Regions from separate parts of the Lysinibacillus sp. FSL H8-0500 genome, predicted to be linked through region 4. Evidence: riboswitches for the same ligand, from Rfam matches in the RefSeq annotation. Region 4 holds a riboswitch; each other region holds the start of a gene.
What was found. Region 4 has a riboswitch for S-adenosylmethionine ahead of MHB44_RS02385 (O-acetylhomoserine aminocarboxypropyltransferase/cysteine synthase family protein). Riboswitches for the same ligand answer to the same signal wherever they lie in the genome.
Positions count from the first base shown of each region.

Region 1: it holds a riboswitch for S-adenosylmethionine, as region 4 does, so the genes downstream of both, MHB44_RS20225 (bifunctional homocysteine S-methyltransferase/methylenetetrahydrofolate reductase) here and MHB44_RS02385 (O-acetylhomoserine aminocarboxypropyltransferase/cysteine synthase family protein) in region 4, are expected to answer to the same signal.
Region 2: it holds a riboswitch for S-adenosylmethionine, as region 4 does, so the genes downstream of both, MHB44_RS17805 (methionine ABC transporter ATP-binding protein) here and MHB44_RS02385 (O-acetylhomoserine aminocarboxypropyltransferase/cysteine synthase family protein) in region 4, are expected to answer to the same signal.
Region 3: it holds a riboswitch for S-adenosylmethionine, as region 4 does, so the genes downstream of both, metK (methionine adenosyltransferase) here and MHB44_RS02385 (O-acetylhomoserine aminocarboxypropyltransferase/cysteine synthase family protein) in region 4, are expected to answer to the same signal.

Region 1 covers NZ_CP150292.1:4,226,666-4,229,878, forward strand. The annotation lists gene MHB44_RS20225 (bifunctional homocysteine S-methyltransferase/methylenetetrahydrofolate reductase) at 1-1,309, opposite strand, end outside; SAM riboswitch class I at 1,405-1,504, opposite strand; gene hemG (protoporphyrinogen oxidase) at 1,603-2,997, opposite strand.
Region 2 covers NZ_CP150292.1:3,725,053-3,728,265, forward strand. The annotation lists gene MHB44_RS17800 (methionine ABC transporter permease) at 1-530, opposite strand, end outside; gene MHB44_RS17805 (methionine ABC transporter ATP-binding protein) at 520-1,548, opposite strand; SAM riboswitch class I at 1,633-1,736, opposite strand; gene MHB44_RS17810 (thioredoxin family protein) at 1,793-2,104, opposite strand; gene MHB44_RS17815 (hypothetical protein) at 2,122-2,463, opposite strand; partial or broken gene tnpB (IS200/IS605 family element RNA-guided endonuclease TnpB) at 2,580-3,213, opposite strand, start outside.
Region 3 covers NZ_CP150292.1:3,570,198-3,573,410, reverse strand. The annotation lists gene pckA (phosphoenolpyruvate carboxykinase (ATP)) at 1-418, opposite strand, end outside; SAM riboswitch class I at 863-981, shown strand; gene metK (methionine adenosyltransferase) at 1,240-2,436, shown strand; gene MHB44_RS16905 (gamma carbonic anhydrase family protein) at 2,625-3,137, opposite strand.
Region 4 covers NZ_CP150292.1:508,376-511,588, reverse strand. The annotation lists gene MHB44_RS02390 (hypothetical protein) at 1-78, opposite strand, end outside; gene MHB44_RS02385 (O-acetylhomoserine aminocarboxypropyltransferase/cysteine synthase family protein) at 410-1,711, opposite strand; SAM riboswitch class I at 1,828-1,941, opposite strand; gene MHB44_RS02380 (glycerol-3-phosphate acyltransferase) at 2,097-2,729, shown strand; gene MHB44_RS02375 (DASS family sodium-coupled anion symporter) at 3,129-3,213, shown strand, end outside.

The DNA.
Region 1 (3,213 bases), 1.1 Mb from region 4:
TTAATTCCATGGAGGATACATCATAAACACTTGTTGCACCTGGGAAATCGCCCACCTTTGTAGGGTCGCCCGTCACAGCTAATACATCATGAATACCTAAAGCATTGAGCCCCATTAAATGCGACTGAAGACCAATTAAGTTACGATCTCGACAAGTGATATGTGTAAGGGGGCGCACACCGTATGTTTCCTTGAGTAATGCCCCCATCGCAATATTGCTAATACGTGGAGAGGCTAGTGAATTGTCTGCCATCATCACAACATCAGCACCTGCATTGTATAATTGCTTGGCTCCCTCAATAAAACCATCAATCTCTAAATGTCTAGGTGTATCCAGCTCTACAATAACAGAGCGTTCACGCTTAACCTTTTCATAAAGGGATTCATACTTTGCTGGCTCTGCTTCACGAACGATCTCAATTTTTGTTGGCTTTGCATGCTTCTCACTAACTGGTGATAGCTCTTCTAAATATTTCTTCGCTGCCGCAATATGTTTTGGCGTTGTGCCACAGCAGCCTCCGATTAAACGGACACCTTGGTCACGTAATGCGACAGCCGCTCGACCAAAATAATCAGCCTCTGATTCATAAACCACACGCCCATCCTCGAGATCAAGAAGAGAGGCATTTGGGTAAGCTGACATAAATGCCTTTTCAGGAAGCTCTACACCTTCAAATGCTTGTATTGTATGATGCGGACCTAGCCGACAGTTCACGCCCACAATATCAGCGCCTAATGTCTCTAGCTTATGCAATGCCTCGTTTAAAGAAATACCGTTTTGTAAAACACCAGGCTCATGCATTGATACCTGTGCAATAATCGGTACATCTGTTTTTGCTCGCAGCATTGTTAATGTCGCAGTTAATTCTTCAAAATCATAATAGGTTTCAAGTAAAAGACCATCTGGGTTCCCTGCTAGTAACACAGTTGCTTGCTCCTGAACAGCAGCTAATATTTCCTCTAATGTAGCATCACTTTTACGAATGCCACGAATACCACCAATTGTCCCTAATACAAACTGCCCTCCATCTGCTGCACGCTTTGCAATGGTGATCGCTGCTTCATTAAATTGCTGAACACGCGACTCTAAACCATAACGAGCTAATTTAATAGCATTTGCGCCATATGTATTCGTTTGAATCACATCAGCACCTGCTGCAATATATTCTCTATGAATCTTTTCAATTAGCTCAGGTTTCTGCACATTCATTTCCTCATGGCAATATTCCAAACCATAGCCATAAAGCACTGTCCCTATTGCACCATCTGCTGTCAATACATGTGTTTTTAATCTCTCAAGCAATCCCATAAAATAGCCTCTCTTCCTTCCTGTCTCTATACATAATAATAAAAAGCCCTCTTTCAATAAAAAAGAAGGCTTTAACGATTTGTCAATGTTGTTCCTTCTCATCTTCGACTCAATAGTCTTCTGGATTTAGCACCTGACATAAAGTTGGTTGCTGAAGCTTCATTGGGCCAGTCCCTCAGCTTCTCTCGATAAGAATTAAGTATGAATTTTTAAATAATTAAAAGAATCATATCGTTTACAGGCGAATGAGTCAAGACTATTTCACGCAACAAAGGAATTTTTCACTTAAAGTCTTAGAAATCGACTAATTTTTCTGCAAGCTCCACAGCAATTTTTTTGCCGTTTTGAATACAAGCACCAATCCCTACACCAAAATAAGAACAGCCTGCAATTGATAAATTTGGATAGCTCTTATCTAATTCCTGTAGCAGTCCCTGTAATGCTTCACGATGTGCCAAGTCATATTTAGGCATTTGATCAATCCATTTTGTCACATTGACAACAGTAGGCTTGTCCTCTATACCTAGGCTTTTTCGAACATCCTCTAGGGCAACTGCCGCCAATTCCTCATCTGTCATTGCACGTAACTGCTCATACGCTGGATTAATACTTTTATAAAAGAGTCGCACAAGTAATTTGCTATCTTTCGATGTATGCTTCCACTTACGGCTTGTCCAAGTTGCTGCATTACAGACTACATCAGAGTTATGTGACACAATATAGCCCGTTCCATCTGCTGGTAATCGAGCATCTGGTACATTAAAGCCTAAATAAATTGTAATTGCGGAAGCAGTTGTAAATTGGTCAAAATAATAATCCAAAGCTGTATCCTGTAAGACACCTTGGACAGCTTCGTTTGGCAGTGCTAAAACAGCATAATCCGCTACAATGCTTGTATTATTTGCTAAAGAAATCATATAGTGCTTTTCTTGCTTTTTAACACTGATCGTTGCAACACCCTTAATAATTTCCACATCTGTTAATGTTTGTTCTAATCGATTAATAAAGGAGGTCAAACCATTTTGAAACGATATAAACTTTTTATTTGCTGCCTGTGTAAATTGCTCACGATTTGCATCAAAGCCTTTAATAATACTGCCGTAATTATTTTTATAGTCAATTAAATACGGTAAGGTAGAGGCAATCGAAAGCTGGTATAAGTCGCCAGAATAAACGCCAGCCAGCACAGGGGCAATTTGATTGCGCACAAGCTCCTCCCCTAAATAGTAGGTTAAAAACTCGCCAATTGAGCTTTCTTTTGTAAAGCCCTTATTCGGTAATGTTAAGTCTTTTAGTGCTTCTTGTTTACCCTGCTCCGAAATAAGCGTACTTTGCTCAAGAGATGCAACGCTCATTGGTATACCAAATGTAGAATCTACAGGAATCGCATGAAGCTCATTATTTGTATAAATATAGGAAGTGCCTGTTTCGTTGTAAACTAATTGCTCTACAAAGTCTAGTTCCTGCACAAGCTCCATTACACCTTGATGACGAGCAACAATGGAATCAGCACCTGTTTCCATAATAAAGTCTTGTTCATAGGCTGAATGTAATTTACCGCCTAAATATGTATTTTTCTCTACAAGCACTAATCGTACATCTATATTTTTTTCCTTGACCTGACGCTGCAAATAATGCATTGTACATAATCCTGTAATGCCGCCACCTAATACAACAACTGTTTTCATCATAAACCGCCCCTATTTTTAGTTCTTCCTCTCTACAGTATAAACCTTTTTCAGTGAAAATTACGCTCAACCCTTTACAAAATTAGCAAAAGAGGTATATTGCAAATAATTTCGCAATATACCTCTTTCTATTGCGAAAGCGCAGCGACAATTTAAAAAACTGATTGATGAAACTAACAATCAGTGGGAAGGAAGAAAATCATACTGACTTGAAGG
Region 2 (3,213 bases), 1.6 Mb from region 4:
AGACCTCCTGCCCCGATAATCCCTGCCATTGCTGTATAGCCAACAAGTGCAACAGCCGTTACGGTAATACCTGAAATTAATGCTGGCAAAGATTCAGGAATGAGTACCTTCCAAATAATTGTCGATGTCTTTGCACCCATTGAGCGAGCCGCTTCAATCACGCCTTTATCAATTTCACGTAAAGCTATTAAAACCATACGTGCATAGAATGGGGCTGCCCCAATAATTAATGCTGGTAATGCCGCATTGGCTCCTCGAATTGTACCAAGTAAAAATTTTGTAAATGGAATTAATAAAATAATTAACACAATAAATGGAATAGAGCGAAAAATATTTACAAGGGAACCGGTTAAAAAGTTGACAATTTTATTGGCCCAGAGCTGATTGGGGCTTGTTAAAAATAATACGATTCCAATCACTAATCCTAGAATAAATGTTACAACCGTTGAGATAGCTGTCATATACAGCGTCTCATATGTAGCCTCCCACATATTTTCCCAGTCTACATTTGGAAAGAGATTACTTAGCATGTGCAATCACCTCCGTTTGTACTTCAACTGTATTTAAATAATTAAGTGCTGCAGCGACATTTGCCTGTGAACCGTCAACTTGTACAATTAATGTACCGTATGCCCCATTCTTTGTTTGTGAAATATTACCGTGAACAATGCTAACTTCCACATCAAATTGTTTAATAAGATGTGAAATAACAGGCTGTTCTGTATTTTCACCGACAAAGATAAGCTTCACAAGCTGGCCAGTTGGATAATTGGCTTTGATTTGTGCCACGGTCTCTAGCGTTTCCTTTGTATCTGTAATTTGCGCTACAAATTTTTTCGTAATAGCTGCTTGTGGTGATTGGAAAACTTGCAATACCTCGCCACGTTCTACAATTTCGCCCGCTTCCATAACAGCTACACGATGACAAATTTTGCGGATCACATGCATTTCATGGGTAATCAGCACAATGGTTAAGCCTAGGCGTTCATTGATATCCACAAGTAAATCAAGAATCGCATCTGTCGTTTCAGGATCAAGCGCAGAGGTTGCCTCATCACATAGTAAAACCTCTGGATTATTGGCTAATGCACGTGCAATGCCTACTCGCTGCTTCTGTCCACCAGAGAGCTGTGAGGGATAGGCCTTATCACGTCCCTCTAAGCCAACAAGTGCTATCAATTCCTTCACTCGTGCTTCACGTTGAGCCTTGGAAACACCCGCGATTTCTAAAGGAAAAGCAATGTTCTCGGCAACAGTTCTCGACCACAGTAAATTGAAATGCTGGAAAATCATACTTACCTTTTGTCGAGCAGCTCGAAGTTTTTGCCCTTTAATGGATGAAAATTGTTGATTGTTCACCATTACTGTTCCTGCTGTTGGTTTCTCTAATCCATTTAATAAGCGAATCATCGTACTTTTACCAGCACCACTATAGCCGATAATACCGAAAATTTCACCTTTATCGATAGAGAGGTCTACGTTTTTGACTGCTGTTAATTCACCATTTGCTGTTTTATATTTCTTCGTAATATTTTGAAGCTGGATCATTGCCAATACTCCTTTTCTCATATAGAAAACCCCTTCACTCAGAGACAAGCAGAAGGGGTTACCGTACTTATACGTTTAACCGTTCTCTCATCTTTCAAAGACAAATCTTTGGGTGATTTGGCACCTTTTCACGCTGTGATGGTTGCCGGGCTTCATAGGGCACTTCCCTCCGCCACTCTTTATAAGAGTTCGATATATTTAATGTTTTTGTAATCTATGTGTTACTTTACCATGCCGGCAAAGTTCAGTCAATTGCTTTTTTCAACAATTCATATAAAAATGGTACGGATTGAAAAGCATATATTTTATTTGTCACTTTTCCGCCATTACAGACGAGCAAACAGGGAACACTTTCAATTTGATGCTCATAGGCAATCTGCTCGACAAAATTAATATTGGCTTGGCCTAATTGTAGTTGTGGTACTAATTGTTCAACAATTGACATCATTTTTGAAGCCACTGCACACGTGCCACAAATCGGCGTATATAAATAAAATGCAGCTTGCTCTCCCGACTGTATAGCCGTTTCCCACTGCTTTATTGACCATTCTTCCATTATTCACGCAACCTTACTTACAAAATATATTCATTATGGATGGAGAAGTGAGCGCGCAATAAAATTGTTGCTAACACTTTTCTTGGTGTCGTCTCCACTTCCTTATAGGTAGGCATTGTACGCAAATGCTCAGCCTCTGGATAATGTCTGTCCATTAATGCACGTAGTTTATCACCTGAAGTATCTGCATCGAAAAAAGTAAAAAGCTCACAGCCCTCATACGGATCAAGAAGTTCTTCTAATTGATGCACACCAATTGTACCATTCGTACATAGTATTGTAACATTCTCCTTCAAAATAGGCTTAATCTGAAGCTTATCTGAGCGCCCCTCTACTATCAAGCATTTTCCCTGGAACATTACGCCACCTCCATTTTAAACATCCCCACTTATAAGTCAGTATATATTGAACTACCCCCACTTAGTTATTGAAGTGGGAGATTCCTAAGAACACCAGCGTCACCGCCAGTTATGGATTAGGCTATCCCCGTAGTTCCTACGGTTAGAAGCCTTATCGCTTCGTTTTTCAGATTTTGTCCTGCGTTCCTATCTCTATCATGATGTGTGCCACAAGAAGGGCAATCCCATTCACGAAGATTTAAATGCTTAACGTCTTTGTTTTGGTAGCCACAAACTGAACATAATTGAGAACTTGCAAAGGTTTTAGATACAGCCACTACCTGTTTGCCATACCACTTTGCTTTGTACGCTAACATCGTTCTAAATTGCGACCATGATGCTTCACTAATTGCTTTCGCTAGTTTATGGTTCTTCAACAGATTTGACACCTGCAAATCTTCGATACCGATGACATCGTGGTTTTTGATGATGTCAGTAGAGATTTTTTGCAAATAGTCTGTTCTTGCATGCGCTATTTTTTCATGAATGCGCGCGACTTTCACCTTTTGTTTTTGGTAGTTTCTTGCTTCCTCTAACGACTTCTTTTGCTGCAATGCCATTTCTTTTCGCCTTGACAAAATACGCTGTTCTTTCGCCAGTTTCTTTTCAAGTGAACGGAAAAACTTTGGATTTTTATACACCGTTCCAGTAGAAAGAATCGCAAAATCTTTAAGACCAACATCAATACCGACAGAAAAACCTGTTTTTTCT
Region 3 (3,213 bases), 1.8 Mb from region 4:
GGATAAATAATTGATGAGCGAACAGATTGTGCCAAGCATATTCATTGATAACTTGAATACTTAATTGTGAATCTTTGTCAGCACCTGCAAAGCCCTTGAATACAAATAATTCGTCACGTTCTTTTAAATATTTGATGACTTTCACATATAAATTATCGAACACCTCAGAAGAAATTGGTTGGTTGACTTTTCCCCAGTCAATTTGATCTTTTGTACTTTCCTCTTCTACTGTATATTTATCTTTAGGTGAACGACCAGTGTATTTGCCAGTTTCTGCACGAACTGCGCCATCTACCGTTAACATTGCTTCACCACGAGATGTAGCCTTTTCTGCTAATTGTGGTACTGAAAGTTGAACTTGAACATTGCCACCGTTTAATAATTCCTTCAGTTCATTTGCAATTTCTACTGAATTCATCGATTAAATACCATCCTTTTTTATAATATTCCCTTGATTCTGAGGGATTTTTTCTTAATTTCAAAAATAGTATAACACAATTACCTAAATAATCTATACTAATTAAGAAATTATTTTCGAGTTTTTATTACTTTTCAATAAACTGACAAAAAATAATGTTTTTCGAGTAGAATTCATTCAATCCTACTGTAATTTATTTTGAAAATAGGGTCACACATATGTTAACACACTGAGTAAGAAATATTGTAGGGTTGAATTTGCTTTTATTTCCATCATCATCCAAATTTAAAGGGTTTTATGATAATAATATTCTTTTTATGTCAAAAACATTACATGCAGAAGTGTGGAACTGTGTAATTGCGGAAAATAATAAACAATAGTCACGTATTAGAAAATATTTGACAATAGTCGACCTTTTCAGTAACATGAGTTATTGAACGGATACTCTTATCCCGAGCTGGTGGAGGGTCAGGCCCTGTGAAACCCGGCAACCTGCATGAACTATTTCACGACATGCGTTGGTGCCAACCTGATGCAAGGGGCATACCCTTGAACGATAAGAGTGAAAGGTTGCGTAGTCATTAGTCCTTTCCTCATGTAAAACAACGTGAGAAAAGGATTTTTTTTATTGTTAAAAATCAATGTAAAGGGCTGCCTCTATAGTTCTTTCCTTATTATAATGACGGATCTTTCGAAACCCTCGTGTTAAAAGCAGCAGTAACGGCTTGAGAGTTCAATCCTTCGGAGCGGACTTGACATGGGTAATGAGTACCGTATTCATACACCAATACTTTTGTAAAAGTAAATAGGAGGAAAACTAAATGACAAACCGTCGATTGTTTACATCAGAAAGTGTAACAGAGGGACATCCAGATAAAATTTGTGACCAAATCTCGGATGCTATTTTAGATGCTATTTTAACAGAAGATCCAAATGCACGTGTAGCGTGTGAAACAACAGTCACAACAGGTTTAGTCTTAGTGGCAGGGGAAATTACGACTTCTACGTATGTCGATATTAAAGGTATTGTTCGTGATACTGTAGCAGAAATCGGCTATACACGTGGTAAATATGGCTTTGATGCAGAAAACTTAGCAGTGCTTGTGGCGATAGGTGAGCAATCACCTGATATTGCACAAGGTGTTGACCAAGCATTAGAGGCACGTGAAGGCTCTATGACAGATGCAGATATCGAAGCAATTGGTGCAGGTGACCAAGGCTTAATGTTTGGCTATGCATGTAATGAAACACCAGAGCTAATGCCCTTACCAATTAGCCTAGCACATAAATTAGCACGCCGTTTAACAGCGGTGCGTAAGTCTGGTGAGCTTGCTTATTTACGTCCTGATGGTAAAACACAAGTAACAGTAGAGTACGATGAGCATAATATACCTGTACGTGTTGACACAATTGTTATTTCAACGCAGCATGATGAAGAGGTAACATTAGAGCAGATTCAAGCCGATTTAAAAGAATTTGTTATTGCACCAGTTGTACCAAGTCAGTTATTAGATGCGAACACAAAATATTTCATCAACCCAACTGGTCGTTTCGTGATCGGTGGACCTAAGGGAGACGCTGGCTTAACAGGACGTAAAATCATCGTTGATACATACGGTGGCTATGCGCGTCATGGTGGCGGTGCATTCTCTGGTAAGGATGCAACAAAGGTAGACCGTTCAGCAGCGTATGCAGCTCGTTATGTAGCGAAGAATATCGTAGCAGCAGGCTTAGCAGAGCGCGCTGAGGTACAGCTTGCTTATGCAATTGGTGTTGCTCAGCCTGTTTCCATTGCTGTTGATACATTCGGTACAGGAAAAGTAACAGAAAGCGAGATTGTGGAGTGGGTACGTGAGCTATTTGATTTACGTCCAGCAGGTATTATTAAAATGCTTGACCTTCGTCGTCCGATTTATAAGCAAACTGCGGCATATGGTCACTTTGGTCGTACAGATTTACAGGTACCATGGGAGCAAACAAATAAAGCCGATGCACTGCGAGAAAAAGCACGTTTATAAACTATTGAGCTAAAGCGATAAAGTAATTATAAAGTTATTGTAAGATACTATAATTGAAAAATGGACTAGCTTAAAAAAGCGCAAGAAACCAATGTTACCATTGGGTTTCTCGCGCTTTTTAAGAGTTTAACCTACTTCATCCTAATTTTAATCATTAACCCATTTTTTGATAATCAGTATTTACACTTTTACTTTTGAAGGGATTTATAGTATTGGCCCTTTTCAGCATATTCACGTACGATGCGCTCCATATCCTCTTTATCTTCAGCATTTAATTCACGTACAACCTTTGCTGGACGACCTAATGCTAAGCTATTTGGAGGAATGACTTTACCAGGAGGCACTAAGCTTCCTGCTCCAATAAATGCACCCTCTCCAATCTCTGCTCCGTCCAATATAATAGAGCCCATGCCAATTAAGGCATTTTTTCGAATTGTACAGCTATGTAAAGTCACTTGATGTCCTACCGTTACCTCGTCCTCAATAATTAACGGATATTTTGGACTTTGATGTAAGCAGCATAAGTCTTGGATGCTTACGCGTTTGCCAATAATAGTAGGGGATACATCGCCTCGAATGACCGTATTAAACCACACGGTTGTCTCAGCACCAATAGTTACATCACCAGTAATTGTTGCGTAATCAGCAATAAAAACAGATGGATCGATCTTTGGCATTTTATCTTTAAATGGATAAATCATGAAAATCGCCTCTTTTCTTTCTATAGATGTAGTATTATCGTATCAAATACACATCTTTATGAAAATATAAAATTAA
Region 4 (3,213 bases):
ATTAACAAATACATGACCTTCGTTTAGTTCATAAATAAAATAAGATGCGATGTTTTGTGCACTATAAGTATTACCCATTTAAAAACACTCCTTTATCATCAGTTTTTAGGAAGGAGCAGCTACTAGCTATAGTAACTACTCCTCTTTATTTATCTATTCAAAAGTGGGGGGAGCACTTCTGACACCATTATTCTTGTTCGTTCATTTAACTTATTTCCTAGTATACAACATGGTTTTAATTAAGTCAATAATTCAAATGAAATTACTAGGTATTATTTTTAAAAAAGTTCTGATAATTTACCAAATGAGGTAGTTAGCTGATGCAGCAACGTTTTACGTATTACCAAATGAGGCCTTTCAAATGAGAAAATACGTAAACGCTACACCATAATCCTTTATCTCCCTGAGGTTAAGCTTCTATCGCTTGCTCAGTTGCTGTTGCCTGTGCAATAGCTTGTTCTAAATCAGCAATAATGTCCTCCACTGCCTCTAAACCGATAGATAAGCGAATGAGCGATTCGGCTACGCCAGCTTGGATCAATTCCTCTGCTGAGAGTTGTTGATGTGTAGTTGATGCAGGATGGATAATTAAAGATTTGGCATCCCCTACATTGGCTACATGTGAGAATAGCTTGACACTATCAATAAGCTTTCGCCCAGCTTCACGTCCACCTTTAATGCCAAATGTCAGCACAGACCCAAAGCCATTTCTTAAATATTTTTTTGCCAAATCATGAGTAGGGAAATCCTCCAGACCATTGTAATTTACATACTCCACAGATGGGTGGTTTCGTAAATATTCAGCCACTGCTAATGCATTTTCATTATGTTTAGGAATACGCAAATGAAGCGTTTCTAAACCTTGTAGGAAATTAAAAGCAGCGTCAGGGCTCAATGTTGGGCCAAAATCGCGTAGTAATTGTACACGTAGCTTTGTAGCAAAAGCAGCAGATGCTGTGTCAATGCCATAACGTAGTCCGTGATAAGAAGCATCTGGCTCCGTAAAGCCTGGGAATCGTCCACTTGTCCAGTCAAACTTCCCAGCGTCTACCACAATACCACCTAAAGTTGTACCATGGCCACCAATCCATTTTGTTGCTGAGTGAACAACGATATCTGCACCAAAGTCAATTGGTGTAGAGCCATAAGGAGAAGCAAATGTGCTATCAATAATTAACGGCAAGTTGTTATCATGAGCAATTTTAGCAACTGCTTCAATATCTAAAACCTTTAAGCTTGGATTACCGTAGACTTCAGCAAAAACAGCCTTCGTTTTATCAGTAATCGCTGCATTGAAATTTTCTGGATTTGTTTCATCTACAAAAATTGTTTTAATACCATAGTTTGGTAATGTATTTGCGAATAAATTATAAGTACCACCATATAAAGAACTAGCTGCTACTATTTCATCGCCAGCTCCCGCTAGGTTTAAAATGGAGAAGGCAATCGCTGCTGCACCAGATGAAAGTGCTACTGCTGCTGTTCCACCCTCCAATAAAGCTACACGCTTTTCAAAAACATCGACAGTAGGGTTTGTAATACGTGTGTAAATATTTCCTGCTTCCTCTAAGGCAAAAAGACGTTGCGCATGAGCAGTGTCTTTAAAAACAAAAGCCGTGGAACGATAGATGGGAACAGTACGAGTACCTGTCACAGGGTCTGGCTCTTGACCACCATGTAACAATAATGTTTCTGGTTTAAAATCTGTCATTGTGTACCTCCAAATGGTTATTTTTTTACGATGGTACCGGAGATGAGGAGGATTTTTCTGTAGAAAACAAAAACCCTCTTCAGCTAAGAAGAGGGTTGCAGGTGCAAGTTTTCCTCCCCTTATCTGCCAGATTCGAGTAAGAATCTGCAGGAATTAGCACCTTAGTAAGCGTAACACTTACTGGTTGCTGGGCATCATAGGGCCTGTCCCTCCGCCTCTCTCGATAAGAGTATATGATTCAATTTCCATCGTTGTTACACAGTATAAACATAGAGTTTTTTTCTGTCAACCTGTAAATTTTATTTTTTCCGAAACTTCAGTCTGCTTTTTTTCGTAATATGAACACATACATTATTTTAGAAATAAATTTGAAGGGAGTATTTTTATGGTAAAAGCCGTGATTATGATTGTTATTGTCGGCTATTTCATTGGCTGTATTCATGGCTCTAAGGTGGCACAGATTTTATCGGGGGTTGACTTAAAAAAAGCTGGTCATGGCAATGCTGGTGCCTCCAATGCTACACTTTCTCTTGGCTGGAAATATGGTGTTTTAGTTGCTCTTATTGATATTGGCAAAGGCGTTATCGCCATTATTGGCGCACACCTATATTTGGGGGATATCACATATTTAACAGAGGAGCAAAGATGGCTTCTCACATATATTATTGCGGCAGGTGTTATTTTAGGTCATAACTTCCCATTTTATATGGGCTTTAATGGTGGCAAAGGCACTGCTTCTATTATCGGTATTTTACTTGCTGTTGACTGGAAAATTGGTTTATTTGCACTTATATTATTTATTATTTTATCGTTTGCCACAAACTATTTAATTGTGGGGGTACTTGAGTTTTATCTTGTCTTTTGTACTGCAACCTATTTGTGGATTCCTGGAATCGGCCCTACTATTATCGCACTCTGTCTTTTTACCCTCGCTATTATTTTACATATTGAAAATATAAAGCGATTAGCAAAAGGAACAGAGCCTAAAGTCATCTCAGCATTTAAGAAAAAGAAATAGTATACAGAAATTTAACAAACCATTATGATTGGATTTACTTGAAACGGGTACAATATTAACTAATGGAGGTATTGGAAATTCCATCCTCCTATTTTTAATAACCATAAGATACATAATCGTACAAACATACTCTACATTTTTGTACAAAAATATTTATCAGAATTATAATATTTCCCTCTATGCAGTCTGTAACATAACAAATATATAGGCTGACATGAATTGCATAGTTATTTTGTCTTTTGTATGACCATATATTTTCTCTTTATCATCCTCTTAATGCTCTAAAAAGTAACTACTTTACATCTTGATTACTCTACAATAAAATAGACAATTTCCTATCTTAATAAAGTATTTTACTAACCGATGTTATGAATAATAGTGTAGAAAGGATGAGAAAATATGTCAGCACCGAAACAAGAAGCTACAAAACGTAATTTAAAGCCCCTCTGGATTGCGCTAGCCTTTGCCTTACTAATTATTATTA